DNA from 2 places in the Janthinobacterium sp. genome. Region 1 is predicted to be linked to the other one. Evidence: riboswitches for the same ligand, from Rfam matches in the RefSeq annotation. Region 1 holds a riboswitch; the other holds the start of a gene.
The links. A riboswitch is a leader RNA that binds a small molecule or an ion and turns the genes downstream of it on or off. The one in region 1 is predicted to bind thiamine pyrophosphate.
Positions count from the first base shown of each region.

Region 2: it holds a riboswitch for thiamine pyrophosphate, as region 1 does, so the genes downstream of both, RTQ46_RS02170 (TonB-dependent siderophore receptor) here and thiC (phosphomethylpyrimidine synthase ThiC) in region 1, are expected to answer to the same signal.

Region 1 covers NZ_DAMAGB010000015.1:80,912-88,137, forward strand. Annotated here, with positions in the region: gene RTQ46_RS11475 (EAL domain-containing protein) at 1-1,167, opposite strand, end outside; gene RTQ46_RS11480 (Crp/Fnr family transcriptional regulator) at 1,410-2,147, shown strand; gene RTQ46_RS11485 (ATP-binding protein) at 2,199-4,103, shown strand; gene RTQ46_RS11490 (response regulator) at 4,129-4,935, shown strand; gene RTQ46_RS11495 (hypothetical protein) at 4,974-5,228, shown strand; TPP riboswitch at 5,281-5,395, shown strand; gene thiC (phosphomethylpyrimidine synthase ThiC) at 5,475-7,226, shown strand, end outside.
Region 2 covers NZ_DAMAGB010000002.1:101,195-108,420, forward strand. Annotated here, with positions in the region: gene RTQ46_RS02140 (hypothetical protein) at 1-292, opposite strand, end outside; gene ompR (two-component system response regulator OmpR) at 557-1,258, shown strand; gene RTQ46_RS02150 (ATP-binding protein) at 1,275-2,630, shown strand; gene RTQ46_RS02155 (Imm26 family immunity protein) at 2,795-3,259, opposite strand; gene RTQ46_RS02160 (hypothetical protein) at 3,333-3,638, opposite strand; gene RTQ46_RS02165 (iron-containing alcohol dehydrogenase) at 3,771-4,928, shown strand; TPP riboswitch at 4,985-5,082, shown strand; gene RTQ46_RS02170 (TonB-dependent siderophore receptor) at 5,167-7,226, shown strand, end outside.

The sequences.
Region 1 (7,226 bases):
GCGCTCGCGCAGGCGCAGCGCTTTTTCGCTCTTCAGGCGCGCGGCGATGTCTTCCGCCAGGCGCAGGTTGGCGAACTGCAGTTCGGCCGTGCGCTCGCCCGTGATGCGCTGGATGATGCTGTTGCGCGATACCAGCTGATACACATAGGCGGTGGCGAGCAGGGTCGACAGCAAGCCGCCCAGCAGCACATACAGCGAACCCTGATGATCGTTCCACGGCGCCTGCGCCGGCGCCACGCGAACGCGCCAGGGCTGGCCAGCCAGGCTGAAGCTGGTTTGCACGGGTTTGCCCGCGGCAGCCTGCATCCAGCCGGGCAGGGCGCGCGTTGTCACAGCCGCGTCGCGGCGGTAGACCAGGGTCTCGCCACGCGCGCCGGCAAACACTTCGATGCCCATGCGGCTGCTGTCGAGCAGGTTGGCGCTGCCCAGGATGGTGGCGATCAGGTGGGTGATGCGGAAGGTGGCCGCCGTCTCGCCGGTCACGGCGCGCTGGCGCTGTTCGGGCGTATCGAGCGGCATGCCGGCGCGGTACACGGGCGCCAGCACCAGGAAGCCCGTTTGCCGGCCTGGATACTGGGTCAGCGTCAGCAGTTCGGTGGCGGTCGGCTGGCCGCTGTCGCGCGAGGCGATGCGCGCCATCTGCTGGCCGGGCGAGGCGGAGGTATCCAGTCCCAGCAGCTGCGCATTGCCCTGCAGCGGTTCGATATAGTCGATCACGTTGTAGCTGGCGCGCTGCGGCGCCGGCTGGCTGTTGTTGCCGTCATCGTCACCCTGGGCGATCATGAATGCCGGATGCGCCTGGCGCATGGCCATTTCATAGCCGGCGCGCTGCGCATGATCGAGCGCGCGGCGATAGCTGAAGGCCTGGATTTCCGGGTAGCGCTGCAATAATGGCGCGCTGAAGCTGCGGAACTGTTCGCGGCTGATCGGATCGATGCTGCGAAACAGCTGGTTCAGCACTTTCAGCTGTTCCACCGCATTGTTCAGGCCCGATACCAGCGCTGCCGTGCGCACGCTGGCGTCATGCTGGAACAGCAGCCGCGCGCTTTCCGCTTCAATCTGGCGCGCCGACACGTAACACAGGGCCGTGATCGCCAGGCCGGCGAGCAGGGTGATCAATACCGACACCGAAACCGACACCCGCACACGCCGGAGAATTTTTTGCATCAGATGCCCCATTCTGTGGTTTGCGTCGGACCGGATCGGCGACCAGGCTGTCTCATGCAATGGACCAACTGTAGGTGGCGACGCCTGTGCCAGTCGGTTCGCTACCGAACGGAGACTATTTTCAGAAGGAAATATATTTGCGGCTCAGAGACACCACTGTGTTACTCTGCGCGTCGGCGCCTCTCGTTCAGGCGCTTTTCTCATACCGCCTAGCTGACGACTGGAAACCAGGAATCCTGACCATGTCCAGCCAGCCTGTACAACTGCCCAACCCCAACCAGAACCATTTGCTTGCCGCCATGCTGGACGCCGACTTTGCGCGCCTGGCGCCGCACCTGGAGCAGGTGCCGATGCGCCTGGGCGACGTGATCTACGACTCGGGCGACAAGATTCACCATGTGTATTTCCCCACCACCGCCATCGTTTCCTTGCACTATCTGCTGGAGAACGGCGGCTCGTCCGAAATTGCCGGTGTCGGCAACGAAGGCGTGGTGGGCGTGTCGCTGTTCATGGGCGGCGACTCCACGCCCAGCCGCGCGGTGGTGCAGACGGGCGGCATCGGCTTTCGCCTGAAGGCGCACCTGCTGATGGAAGAATTCAACCGCGCCGGCCCCGTCATGCGCCTGCTGCTGCGCTACACGCAGGCGCTGCTCACCCAAATGTCGCAGACGGCCGTCTGCAACCGCCACCATACGGTGGAGCAGCAGCTGTGCCGCTGGCTGCTGCTGACCATGGACCGCCTGCCCGGGCGCGAGCTGACCATGACCCAGGAACTGATCGCCAATATGCTGGGCGTACGGCGCGAGGGCGTGACGGAATCGGCCGGCCGCCTGCAGGCGCGCGGTTACATCAGCTACCGGCGCGGCCATATTTCGGTGCTGGACCGCGCCGGCCTCGAAAACACCACCTGCGAATGCTATGGCGTGGTGAAGAAGGAATTCGCGCGCTTGCTGTCGGACGTGCGCCAGCGCCAGGCCTGATCCCGCCACGCTCCTGTTTTTCCCTATTGTTGTCACAACCCGGGCCACACCATGAACACAGTTGAAAAGATTCCACCCGGCGTGCCGTCACGCTGGCCGGTGGCGCTGGCATTTTCCTTCAGCGCCATCGTGCTGCTGGCGATCGGCGTGCTGGCCTGGCGCGGGCCGTCCGACACGGCCATCCTGATTGCCGTGCTGATCGTGCTGCTGCTGGTGCTGCTGGCCGCCCTGTACCGGCGCACGCTGGCGGCCGGCCTGCCGCGCCAGCTGCTCAAGGCGGGCGCCTTGCAGGACGCGATTTTCAACAGCGCCAATTTTTCGTGCATCGCCACCGATGCCCAGGGCGTGATCCAGATTTTCAATGTGGGTGCCGAGCGCATGCTGGGCTACGCCACCAACGAAGTGGTCGACAAGCTGACGCCGGCCAGCATTTCGGACGCGCAGGAAATCGTCGCGCGCGCCGCGGCCCTCTCCGCCGAACTCGATACGCCCATCACGCCCGGCGTCGAGGCGCTGGTGTTCAAGGCCAAGCGCGGCATCGAAGACATTTACGAGCTGACCCATATCCGCAAGGACGGCAGCCGTTTTCCCGCCATCGTCTCGGTCACCGCGCTGCGCGACGCGCAGAACAAGGTGATCGGCTACCTGCTGATCGGCACCGACAATACGGCGCGCAAGCAGGTCGAGGCCGAACAGGCCATCCTCGACAAGCGCCTGCAGGAGCAGGAAGCGTATACGCGCTCGCTGATCGAGACCAACAACACGGAGCTGGAAAAAGCGCGCCAGGTGGCGGAGAAGGCCAACCGCGCCAAGTCCGAATTCCTCTCCAGCATGAGCCATGAACTGCGCACGCCGCTCAACGCCGTGCTGGGATTCGCCCAGCTGATGGCGTCCGACGTGCCGCCGCCGACCCAGCCGCAGCAGCGCTCGATCGACCAGATCCTCAAGGGCGGCTGGTATCTGCTGCGCCTGATTAACGAGATCCTCGACCTGGCCATGATCGAGTCGGGCAAGGTGACCATGTCGGAAGAGGCGATGTCGCTGCTCGACGTGCTGCAGGACTGCGAGGCGATGATTTCGCCGCAGGCGCAGAAACGCGGCATCGGCATGCATTTCCCGCGCGGCGGCAATGCCTTTTATGTGCATGCCGACCGCACGCGCGTGAAACAGGTGATGATCAACCTGCTGTCGAACGCCATCAAGTACAACCAGAGCGGCGGCAGCGTGCAGGTCAAGTGCAGCCAGCGCGGCGACCGCGTGCGCGTCAGCGTGACCGATACCGGCGCCGGCCTCGACGCGAAACAGATGGCGCAGCTGTTCCAGCCGTTCAACCGCCTGGGCCAGGAAAACAGCACGGAAGAAGGCACCGGCATCGGCCTGGTGGTCACCAAGCAGCTGGTCGAGCTGATGAAGGGCAAAATCGGCGTCGACAGCACGGTCGGCGTGGGGACCACTTTCTGGGTCGAATTCAAGGCCTCGCGCGCGCCGGAACTGGTGCTGGGCGAAGGCGAAGTGCTGCCGGTGGTGCAGGAAAATTCGGACACCCAGCGCACCTTGCTGTACGTGGAAGACAATCCGGCCAACCTGGCGCTGGTCGAGCAGCTGATCGCGCGCCGCAGCGACCTGAAACTGCTGACCGCCATCGACGCCCATCTGGGCATCGACCTGGCGCGCACCTACCAGCCGGACGTGATCCTGATGGACATCAACCTGCCGGGCATCAGCGGCTTCGGCGCGCTGCGCATCCTGCACGACGATCCGGCGACCAGCCATATTCCCGTGATGGCGCTGTCGGCCAACGCGGTGCCGCGCGATATAGAAAAAGGGCTGGAAGCGGGTTTCTTCCGCTACCTGACCAAACCGATCAAGGTTGTCGAATTCATGGAGGCGCTCGACGTGGCGCTGCACCATGCGGCCAAGCATGGCCTGGCCGACGACACCACCGCAGCACACTGATACCGCATTTATTAGGATTACCGCCATGCTACAAGCTACCGAGATACTGAACGCCAGCATCCTGATCGTCGACGACCAGGAAGCCAATGTGATGCTGCTGGAACAGGTGCTGCGCAATGCCGGCTACACCCGCATCACCGCCACCATGGACCCGCAGGCCGTGCGCGCGCTGCACCAGCAGCACCGCTACGACCTGATCCTGCTCGACCTGCAGATGCCGGAAATGGACGGCTTCGAAGTGATGGAAGGCTTGCGCGACCTCGAAGCGGGCAGCTACCTGCCGGTGCTGGTGATTACCGCCCAGCCGGGCCACAAGCTGCGCGCGCTGCAGGCCGGCGCCAAGGACTTCGTCGCCAAGCCGTTCGACCTGGTGGAAGTGAAAACGCGCATCCACAACATGCTCGAAGTGCGCCTGCTGTACCAGAAGCTGGCCGACTACAACAAGTCGCTCGAACTGGCGGTGCAGGAACGCACGGCGGAACTGCGCGAGAGCGAAGCGCGCTTCCAGCGTTTCACGGAACTGTCGTCGGACTGGTACTGGGAACAGGATGCGGACGGCAACCTGACGCGCTTTTCCGGACCGGTGGCCGAAATGCTGGGCATCGGCAGCGAAGACGAACCGCAGCGTTGGAACGCCACCGAACGCGCGCTGCTCGACGAAAAAATCGCCGCGCGCGAACCGTTCCTCGATTTTATCTACAGCCGCCAGAATCTCGACGGCACGACCCAATACCTGCAGGTCAGCGGCGAGCCGATGTTCGACAATGGCAGCCGGTTCGTGGGCTACCGCGGCATCGGCCTCGATGTCACGGCGCGCCGGAAGGGCGGCTGATTTATACTGGCAGCTGTTCGCATAGCCCAGGAAAAATCATGTCCGACAAATCTCCTTCCTATTGGTTTCCTGCCAAGAGCTACGGCTTTGGCTGGGGCCTGCCGATCACCTGGCAGGGCTGGCTGGTATTCATCGGCGCGCTGGCGCTGTTCGCCTGCGGCGCGGTGCTGTTCCCGCCACAGCAGCTGCTCGTTGCCTATATCGTCTATGAAGTCGCGGTTGCCGCGCTGCTGATCGGCATCTGCTGGTGGAAAGGCGAGCCGCCGCGCTGGCGCTGGGGAAAAAAGAAATAATCATCTGGCCACGCGATCTGAAACGCGTATAATTGGCCCGCTGCCGCAAGGCGGCAAACGCTAGGGGTCCTGCTCTTTGCTGTGGAAACACGGTGAAGCGCGGGTGAGAAATACCCTCCGAACCTGATCTGGATAATGCCAGCGAAGGGAAGCTTTAGGATGAACGCACCTCGCCCTATCCGCGTGCGCGCAGCCGAACCTCCTTAGCTGGCTCCAGGCTTAAAAAAGTCTAGCCAAGGAGCCAAAATGAACGCCAATCCGAAATTCCTCTCCGCCACCGCCACGGTCGACCAGGCCGCCATCGCGCCGCTGCCCAATTCCCGCAAGATCTATATCGAAGGCAGCCGGCCCGACATCCGCGTGCCGATGCGCGAAATCAGCCAGTCCGACACGGAAGCGTCGTTCGGCGGCGAAAAAAACCCGCCGATCTACGTCTACGACACCTCCGGCCCGTACACCGATCCCGAGGTCGCGATCGATATCCGCTCGGGCCTCGGTACGCCGCGCCTGCCGTGGATACTGGAGCGCGCCGACACCGAAGAGCTGCCCGGCCCGACCTCGGACTACGGCATCGCGCGCCTGGCCGACCCGAAACTGGCCGAGCTGCGCTTCAACCTGCACCGCAAGCCGCGCCGCGCGCTGGCCGGCAAGAACGTCACGCAGATGCACTACGCGCGCCAGGGTATCGTGACGCCCGAAATGGAGTTCGTGGCGATTCGCGAAAACATGCGCCGCAAGGAGTACCTGGCCGAACTGAAGGCGTCCGGCCCGATGGGCGAGCGCATGGCCGAGATGATGGGGCGCCAGCACCCGGGCCAGTCGTTCGGCGCCAGCATTCCCGCCGAAATCACGCCCGAATTCGTGCGCGAGGAAGTCGCCCGCGGGCGCGCCATCATTCCCGCCAATATCAACCACCCGGAAGTCGAGCCGATGATTATCGGCCGCAATTTCCTGGTCAAGATCAACGCCAATATCGGCAATTCGGCCGTCACCTCGTCGATCGGCGAGGAAGTGGAAAAGATGACCTGGGCCATCCGCTGGGGCGGCGACAATGTGATGGACCTGTCGACCGGCAAGCATATCCACGAAACGCGCGAATGGATCGTGCGCAACAGCCCGGTGCCGATCGGTACCGTGCCGATCTACCAGGCGCTGGAAAAGGTCAACGGCAAGGCCGAAGATCTGAGCTGGGAGATTTTCCGCGATACCTTGATCGAACAGGCGGAGCAGGGCGTCGACTACTTCACCATCCACGCCGGCGTATTGCTGCGCTATGTGCCGCTGACAGCCAAACGCCTGACGGGCATCGTTTCGCGCGGCGGTTCGATCATGGCCAAGTGGTGCCTGGCGCATCACCAGGAGTCGTTCCTGTACACGCATTTCGAGGAAATCTGCGAAATCATGAAGGCGTATGACGTCTCGTTCTCGCTCGGCGACGGCCTGCGCCCCGGCTCGATCTATGACGCCAACGATGAAGCCCAGCTCGGCGAGCTGAAAACGCTGGGCGAGCTGACGCAGATCGCCTGGAAGCACGACGTGCAGGTGATGATCGAGGGCCCCGGCCACGTACCGATGCAGCTGATCAAGGAGAACATGGACCTGCAGCTGGACCAGTGCGGCGAAGCGCCGTTCTATACGCTGGGACCGTTGACCACCGATATCGCACCGGGCTACGACCATATCACCTCGGGCATCGGCGCCGCGCTGATCGGCTGGTACGGCACGGCCATGCTGTGCTACGTGACGCCGAAGGAGCACCTGGGCCTGCCGAACAAGGCCGACGTCAAGGACGGCATCATCACGTACAAGATTGCCGCGCATGCGGCCGACCTGGCCAAGGGCCATCCGGGCGCGCAGCTGCGCGACAACGCGCTGTCCAAGGCGCGCTTCGAGTTCCGCTGGGACGACCAGTTCAATATTGGCCTGGACCCCGACAAGGCGCGCGAATTCCACGACGAGACCCTGCCCAAGGACTCGGCCAAGGTGGCGCATTTCTGC
Region 2 (7,226 bases), on a different contig from region 1:
GCGAGGAATCGGCGCCTTCGCTGGCGCGGCGCTGCTCTTCGACACGGGTGTCGAAACTGCGTGCGTCACGTTGTTCACGGATGCGGGTATCATTGGTGCGCTGTGGCTGTTCGTAGCGCTGCGCTTGAAACTGCTGCTGGTCGTCGCGGCGCGGCGGCTGCTGTGCCTGCGCCTGGGCCAGACCCGTCAGGAATACACAGCACAGGACGAGCGAAGACAGCAGCGCAGGCACGGCACGTGCGGTGATTGTTGCGCTGGGAGCGGCGTGAATTTTTTGACTGATGATATTCATTGAGTTCCTCTTCCGCGATGCCGTATAAACATAAAGCTGAATTCCACTGTGGCCCCAGTGTATGATGCTTTACACAGTGCAGTAAGAGTAATTGGGTAAAGTTTGTAACAGTATGTAATGGGTCGCAACAGCCACTTGCCGACACCGCGCCAGGCGTTACTATGGCAACCAATATAAGATAACACGACATTCCAAATGACCACAACCTCCACTTCCGGCAGCAATACTACAACGCAATCGATCCATGGCCATCAAGCCAAAATCATGGTAGTCGATGACGATGTGCGTCTGCGCGACCTGCTGCGCCGCTACCTGACCGAGCAGGGCTTCAATGTCTTCACGGCCGAGAGCGCCACGGCGATGAACAAGCTGTGGCTGCGCGAGCGCTATGACCTGCTGGTGCTCGACCTGATGCTGCCCGGCGAAGACGGCCTGTCGATCTGCCGCCGCCTGCGCGGCGCGGGCGACCAGACGCCGATCATCATGCTGACCGCCAAGGGCGAGGACGTGGACCGCATCGTCGGCCTGGAAATGGGCGCCGACGATTACCTGCCGAAACCGTTCAACCCGCGCGAGCTGGTGGCCCGCATCGGCGCCGTGCTGCGCCGCAAGGGTCCGGACGAAATCCCGGGCGCGCCATCGGAAACGCCGCAGACCTTCGAATTCGGCGACTTCGTGCTGGACCTGGGCACGCGGACGCTGAAGAAAAAAGGCGAAACCGTGCCGCTGACCACCGGCGAATTCTCGGTGCTGAAAGTGTTTGCCCGCCATGCACGCCAGCCGCTGTCGCGCGAAAAGCTGATGGAACTGGCGCGTGGCCGCGAATACGAAGTGTTCGACCGCAGCCTGGACGTGCAGATCTCGCGCCTGCGCAAGCTGATCGAACCCGATCCGTCGAGCCCGCTGTTCATCCAGACCGTGTGGGGCCTGGGCTACGTTTTCATACCGGACGGACAGCCGCGCTGATCGCTGGCGAGGCTCGATGAAACTTGTTCCCGATATCAGCCTGGCACGGCTGAAAAGCGGCCTGTTCTGGCGCACGTTTTTGCTGCTGGGTACCTTGACCACCGTCAGCATGATTGCCTGGATCGGCATGATTTCCGTGATCCAGCGCGAACCGCAGGCGCAGCAGATTTCCGCCCAGGTCATTTCCGTGGTCACCATCACGCATGCGGCGCTGACGCACTCGGCGCCCGAGCTGCGCCGCGAACTGCTGTTCGAGCTGGTCAGCAACGAGGGCATCCGCATCTTTCCGCTGGAGGATGACGACCGCATCGATCCGCCGCCCGACAATTACCTGATGCCCGATATCGAAGCGCTGGTGAAAGCCAAGCTGGGCAGCGACACGCGCTTTTCGGCGCGCGTCAACGGCGTGGCCGGCTTCTGGGTCAGCTTCAAGATCGACGATGACGAATACTGGCTGATGCTGGACCGCGAACGCCTGCGCGGCCTGACCGGCTTCCAGTGGCTGGGCTGGGCCAGCCTGGTCTCCCTGCTGTCACTGCTCGGCGCGGCCATTATTTCCAGCCTGATCAACCTGCCGCTGGCGCGCCTGACGGTGGCCGCGCGCGCCATCGCCCAGGGCAAGCAGCCGGCGCCGCTGCCGGAAAAGGGCCCGATCGAAATCATCGAGGCGAACCGCAGCTTCAACCAGATGGTCGACGACCTGCAGCAGGTGGAATCGGATCGCGCGGTGATTTTGGCCGGCATCTCGCACGACCTGCGCACGCCGCTGGCGCGCATGCAGCTGGAAGTGGAAATGGCCAACCTGTCGGACGAAGCGCGTGAAGGCATCCAGTCCGATATCGGCCAGATGGACGACATCATCGGCCAGTTCCTCGACTACGCCAAGCCGACCGAAGCGTCGAGCTTCACGGACGTCGACCTGAGCGGCCTGTTGACCGACCTGGCGCGCGAAGCGATGCGCCTGCCCGACGTGAAGCTCACCACCGCGATCGCCGAGGGCGCGCACGTAATGGGCAATCCGACCGACCTGCGCCGCGTGCTGAACAACCTGATCGAGAATGCGCGCCGCTACGGCAAGACGCAGGGCAGCGAGTTTACCGAGATCGACATCGCCTGCCAGCTCAAGGGCAGCAATACGGCGCGGCGCGTGATCATCGATGTGCAGGACCACGGTCCCGGCGTGCCGGCGGAGAAGATCGAACAGATGCTCAAACCGTTTACACGGCTCGACACGGCGCGTGGCCAGGCCAATGGCGCAGGGCTGGGCCTGGCCATCGTCGAACGCGTGCTGCTGCGTCACGGCGCCGAACTGCAGGTGCGCAACCGCACCGGCGGCGGGCTGGCGTTCCAGATCAGCATACCGGCGGCGTAACTGCTGGTGGTGGTGTCGGATTACGCGCTGCGCGCCAATCCGACCTACGCGGCGACCGCAGCGAAGGCAGGTCGGATTAGCGGCGAAGCCGCGTAATCGGACAACATTGTTGACGCCAGCGGTGGCGTCGGGTTACGGCCTGTGCAATCTGCCCGGTCTGCATGTCACTGCACCAGCAACTTACTCATCAACAACTCCGTCGCCCCATACCCGTACAGCGAATCGCTTTCCAGCCCCGGCGTGTCGAACGGCACGGATTCTTCGCGGTCCAGCTTGGCCGGGTCGGCGTCGGCGTAGGTGGCGCGCCAGGCGCGCTGCAGGGATTCATTGCGGCGGATAAAGGATGGCATCGACCAGAGATTGCGGTCCCAGTGCGCGCTGTCGCCCAGCATCGGCCAGCGTTCGTTCAGCAGCGCCATGTCGCCCGTGCGCAGGCGGCGTACGGCCTGTTCCGGCCGCAGTGTTTCCAGCTCGTCCAGTGACGGCAGCACGTCGCGCCTGGGGCCGAACATATAGGCCAGCATGATGCGCCCGGCCGGCGCGGTGCGCGCCACCACGCCGACGGCATGGCCGCCGCCTGGCAAGGGTACGGCAAACCAGCTGCCCTCGCGGTATGGCAATGACTTCATTGTGTTTACTCCCAAAATCGTATTCGCGCCACAGTCTACGCGAGAGCTCACCAGCACGGCGCATGGTACGGCATTACTCTATCTTCTCGTCATAGTGAAATTGCGCCACGATCGGCCCGGCCTTGAACAGTGCTTCCTTCATTTCCTTGTCCAGCCGCACGTCGCGCCGGCGCATCCATTCGAACAGCATGGCCGCTTCGCGGCGGCTGGTGTCGCCCGCATGTGCCAGCACGCGGCGCAGCTCGGGGTCGGTGCAGGCTTCAAAACGCTGCGTATTGGCGTCCAGCGCCTGCAGCGCGGCCACCAGCGTGGCAATCGCGCGGTGCATGTCCAGCGCGGTGGCCGGCAGGCCGGATTCTTCGAGGGGCAGATGGGACATGCTTTTTCCTTTGTATGCGTCGGTGTGCGCTGCATTTTCCACCGCGCGCCTGAAAATCTCAAGCGGCAAAACACGCCGTGCGCGATGTTCGTCCATAATCAGGTTCAGATACACACCAGCAACGGGAGAGACATGCACAATTTCGACTTCTACAATCCGACCCAGATCCTGTTCGGCCAGGGCCAGATCGCCGCCATCACCAGGCTGATTCCGCCCGGCGCGCGCGTCCTGATGACCTATGGCGGCGGCAGCATCAAGCAGAACGGCGTCTACGACGAAGTGCGCGCGGCGCTGGTCGGCCATACGGTGATCGAGTTCGCCGGCATCGAACCGAATCCCAGCTATGAAACGCTGATGCAGGCCGTCGCGCTGGTGAAAAGCGAAGGCATCGATTTCCTGCTCGGCGTGGGCGGCGGTTCGGTGGTCGACGGCACCAAGTTCATCGCGGCGGCGGCCCTGCGCGATGGCGAGGCGTGGGATATCCTGGAAAAAGGCGGCAAGATCATCGATGCCGCCCTGCCCTTCGGCACCGTGCTGACCCTGCCTGCCACCGGCTCCGAAATGAACGGCTCGGCCGTCATCACGCGCAAGGCCACGCAGGAAAAGCGCTCGTTCATGAGCCGCAAGGTGTACCCGAAATTTTCCGTGCTCGACCCATCGAAAACCTTTACCCTGCCGCTGCGCCAGGTGGGCAACGGCGTGGTCGATGCGTTCGCGCACGTGATGGAGCAGTACCTGACGGCGCCCGTCAACGCCTCGGTGCAGGACCGCTTTGCCGAAGGCATTTTGCTGACGCTGATCGAGGACGGCCCGAAGGCCTTGTCGCACCCGGACGACTACGACGTGCGCGCCAACGTGATGTGGTGCGCCACCCTGGCCCTGAACGGCCTGATCGGCGTGGGCGTGCCGCAGGACTGGTCCACGCACGCGATCGGCCATGAACTGACGGCCCTGTATGAACTCGACCATGCGCAGACGCTGGCGGTGATCCTGCCCAGCATGCTGCGTGTGCGCAAGCAGGCCAAGCGCGCCAAGCTGCTGCAGTATGCGGCGCGCGTGTGGGGCCTTGATGGCGGCGACGAAGACGGCCGCATCGAAACGGCGATCGCGCGCACCGAATATTTCTTCCGCCATATGGGCGTCAAGACGCGCCTGGCCGACTACGGCCTGAACCACGCCAGCGTCGACGCGGTGATCGCCGCGCTGGAAGCGCACGGCATGACGGCGCTCGGCGAACAGGGCGAAGTCACACTGGCGGTCAGCCGCAAGGTGCTGGAACTGAGTCTGTAGACTGTTGTAAAGCCGCCCGGCGTTGCAGACAGCGGGCGGCGGTTCATGTTAAGCTATCAATTCGCTAGGGGTCCTGGAGCTGTTGTCCGGGTGAGATATACCCTTCGTACCTGATCTGGATAATGCCAGCGAAGGAAAGCGCAAAGTACCTCCCTCCTTTGATAGCTCCTGCGCTGGCGCCAGCCGAACAAGCAGCCTGCCGTTCTCTCTGATGTAACGGCTTGAACCACGAGCAATCATGTCCACACCGAATCTGTCTGTCTCCATCCTGACCCTGGCCATCGCACAGGCGTTTGCCACGCCGGCCTTTGCCGCCAACAATGCCGTTGACGCCGTTGATACCGCTCCAGCCAGCATGGCCGAAGTGATCGTTACCGCCAGCAAGGCCCCGGCCGCCCAGCGCGCCTCGGTCGGCGGTTTTTCCGACGCGCCGCTGCTGCAAACGCCAGCCGCCGTCACCGTCATTTCGCAGCAGACCATGCAGGACCTGCAGATCCGCAATACCAGCGACGCCGTTCGCCTCGACGCCAGCATCAACGACGCCTACAACGCCGTCGGTTACGCCGAGCAGTTCTCGATCCGCGGCTTCAAGCTCGACAACAATTCCAGCTACCGCAAGGACGGCATCGCGATTCCCGGCGACACCCAGATCCCGCTGGAAAACAAGGAGCGCATCGAAGTATTGAAAGGCCTGGCGGGACTGCAGGCGGGCATGGCGGCGCCGGGCGGCGTGATCGACTTTGTCGTCAAGCGGCCCACCGCCACCCCGCTGCGCACGGTTACCGTCGAAGCGCGCGAGCGCGGCACGCTGTATGGCGCGCTGGACCTGGGCGGCCGCCTCGAGGACACGCGCTTCGGCTACCGCGTCAACGTGGCAACCGAACGCCTGCGCTCGCAGATCAAGGGCGCCGACGGCAACCGCAAATTCATTTCGGGCGCGTTCGACTGGCAGATTTCGCCCCAAGCCTTGCTGCAACTGGACGCCGACTACCAGGACAAGTCGCAGGTCACCGCGCCAGGTTTTCAACTGCTGAACAACACCACGCTGCCGACCCATGTCAGCGCCGACACCCTGCTCAACCTGCAGCCATGGACGCGGCCGGTCGACACCATCACCAGCAACATCGGCCTGCGCTTCCAGTACGCGTTCAACGACAACTGGCACGCCACCCTCGGCGCCAACCAGCACTCGTTCAAGCGCGACGACTACACGGCGTTTCCGTATGGCTGCAGCGCGCAGGATCTGTACCCGGGCTTCTGCGGCAATGGCGACTACGACGTGTACGACTACCGCAGCCTGGGCGAAACCAAGAAGCCTTTGAGCGCGCAAGCCATGATCCAGGGCAAATTTGCCACCGGCAGCGTGCGCCATGACCTGACGGCCGGTGTCGCCACCTTCCGCCGCAAGGACCGCGCTGGCCGCTATGTCTACGATTACGCCGGCACCAGCAACATCTACAACCCGGTCATCGTCGATATCTCGAACGGCGTGCAAGGCCCCGTGCGCCAGACGCGCAACGACAAGGAAAACTCGGTCTTCGTGCAGGATATCGTCAGCTTGTCCAACAACTGGAAACTGCATGCGGGCCTGCGCCATATCGATGTCGACGGTTTTCAATATGTGCTGAAGGCCGACCCGAGCGTGGCCGAAGTGCGCGCCAAACACGCATTCCTGCTGCCGAACGTGGCGCTGGTCTACAACCCGCTCGACAACGTGGCCGTGTACGGCGCCTATTCGCAGGGCATGGAACACGGCGGCACGGCCGACCGCAAGGCGGCCAATGCGAATGAAGAACTGTCGCCGAGCCGCTCGAAACAGATCGAGTTCGGCGTCAAGGCCGACATCACGCCGGACCTGATGCTGGCGGCCAGCCTGTTCCAGATCCGCAAGGGCCTGGAATTCCAGAACGCCGGCAATTATTTCGTGCGCGCCGGGCAGGCCCAGCATCGCGGGCTGGAACTGTCGGCGCAAGGCAAGGCCAGCAGCGATTTGAGCGTGGGCGTATCGGTCACGGCCCTGCACAGCCAGCAGTCAAACACGGGCGAGGCCTCGCTGGACGGCAAGCGCGTGCCGAACGTGCCGTCCCTGAAAAGCGCGGTACACCTCGATTACCGCGTGCCGCAGGTGGCGGGCCTGTCCGTCAACGGCAGCTGGGAATATGCGGGCAAAAAGGCGTTCGAATTCAGCAACAACACCTTCGTGCCGGCGTATCACGTGGCCAGCGTGGGCGCCGCTTACGTCATGCGTATCGCCGGCAAGCAGGCCGTGCTGCGCGCCACCGTCAACAATGTGTTCGA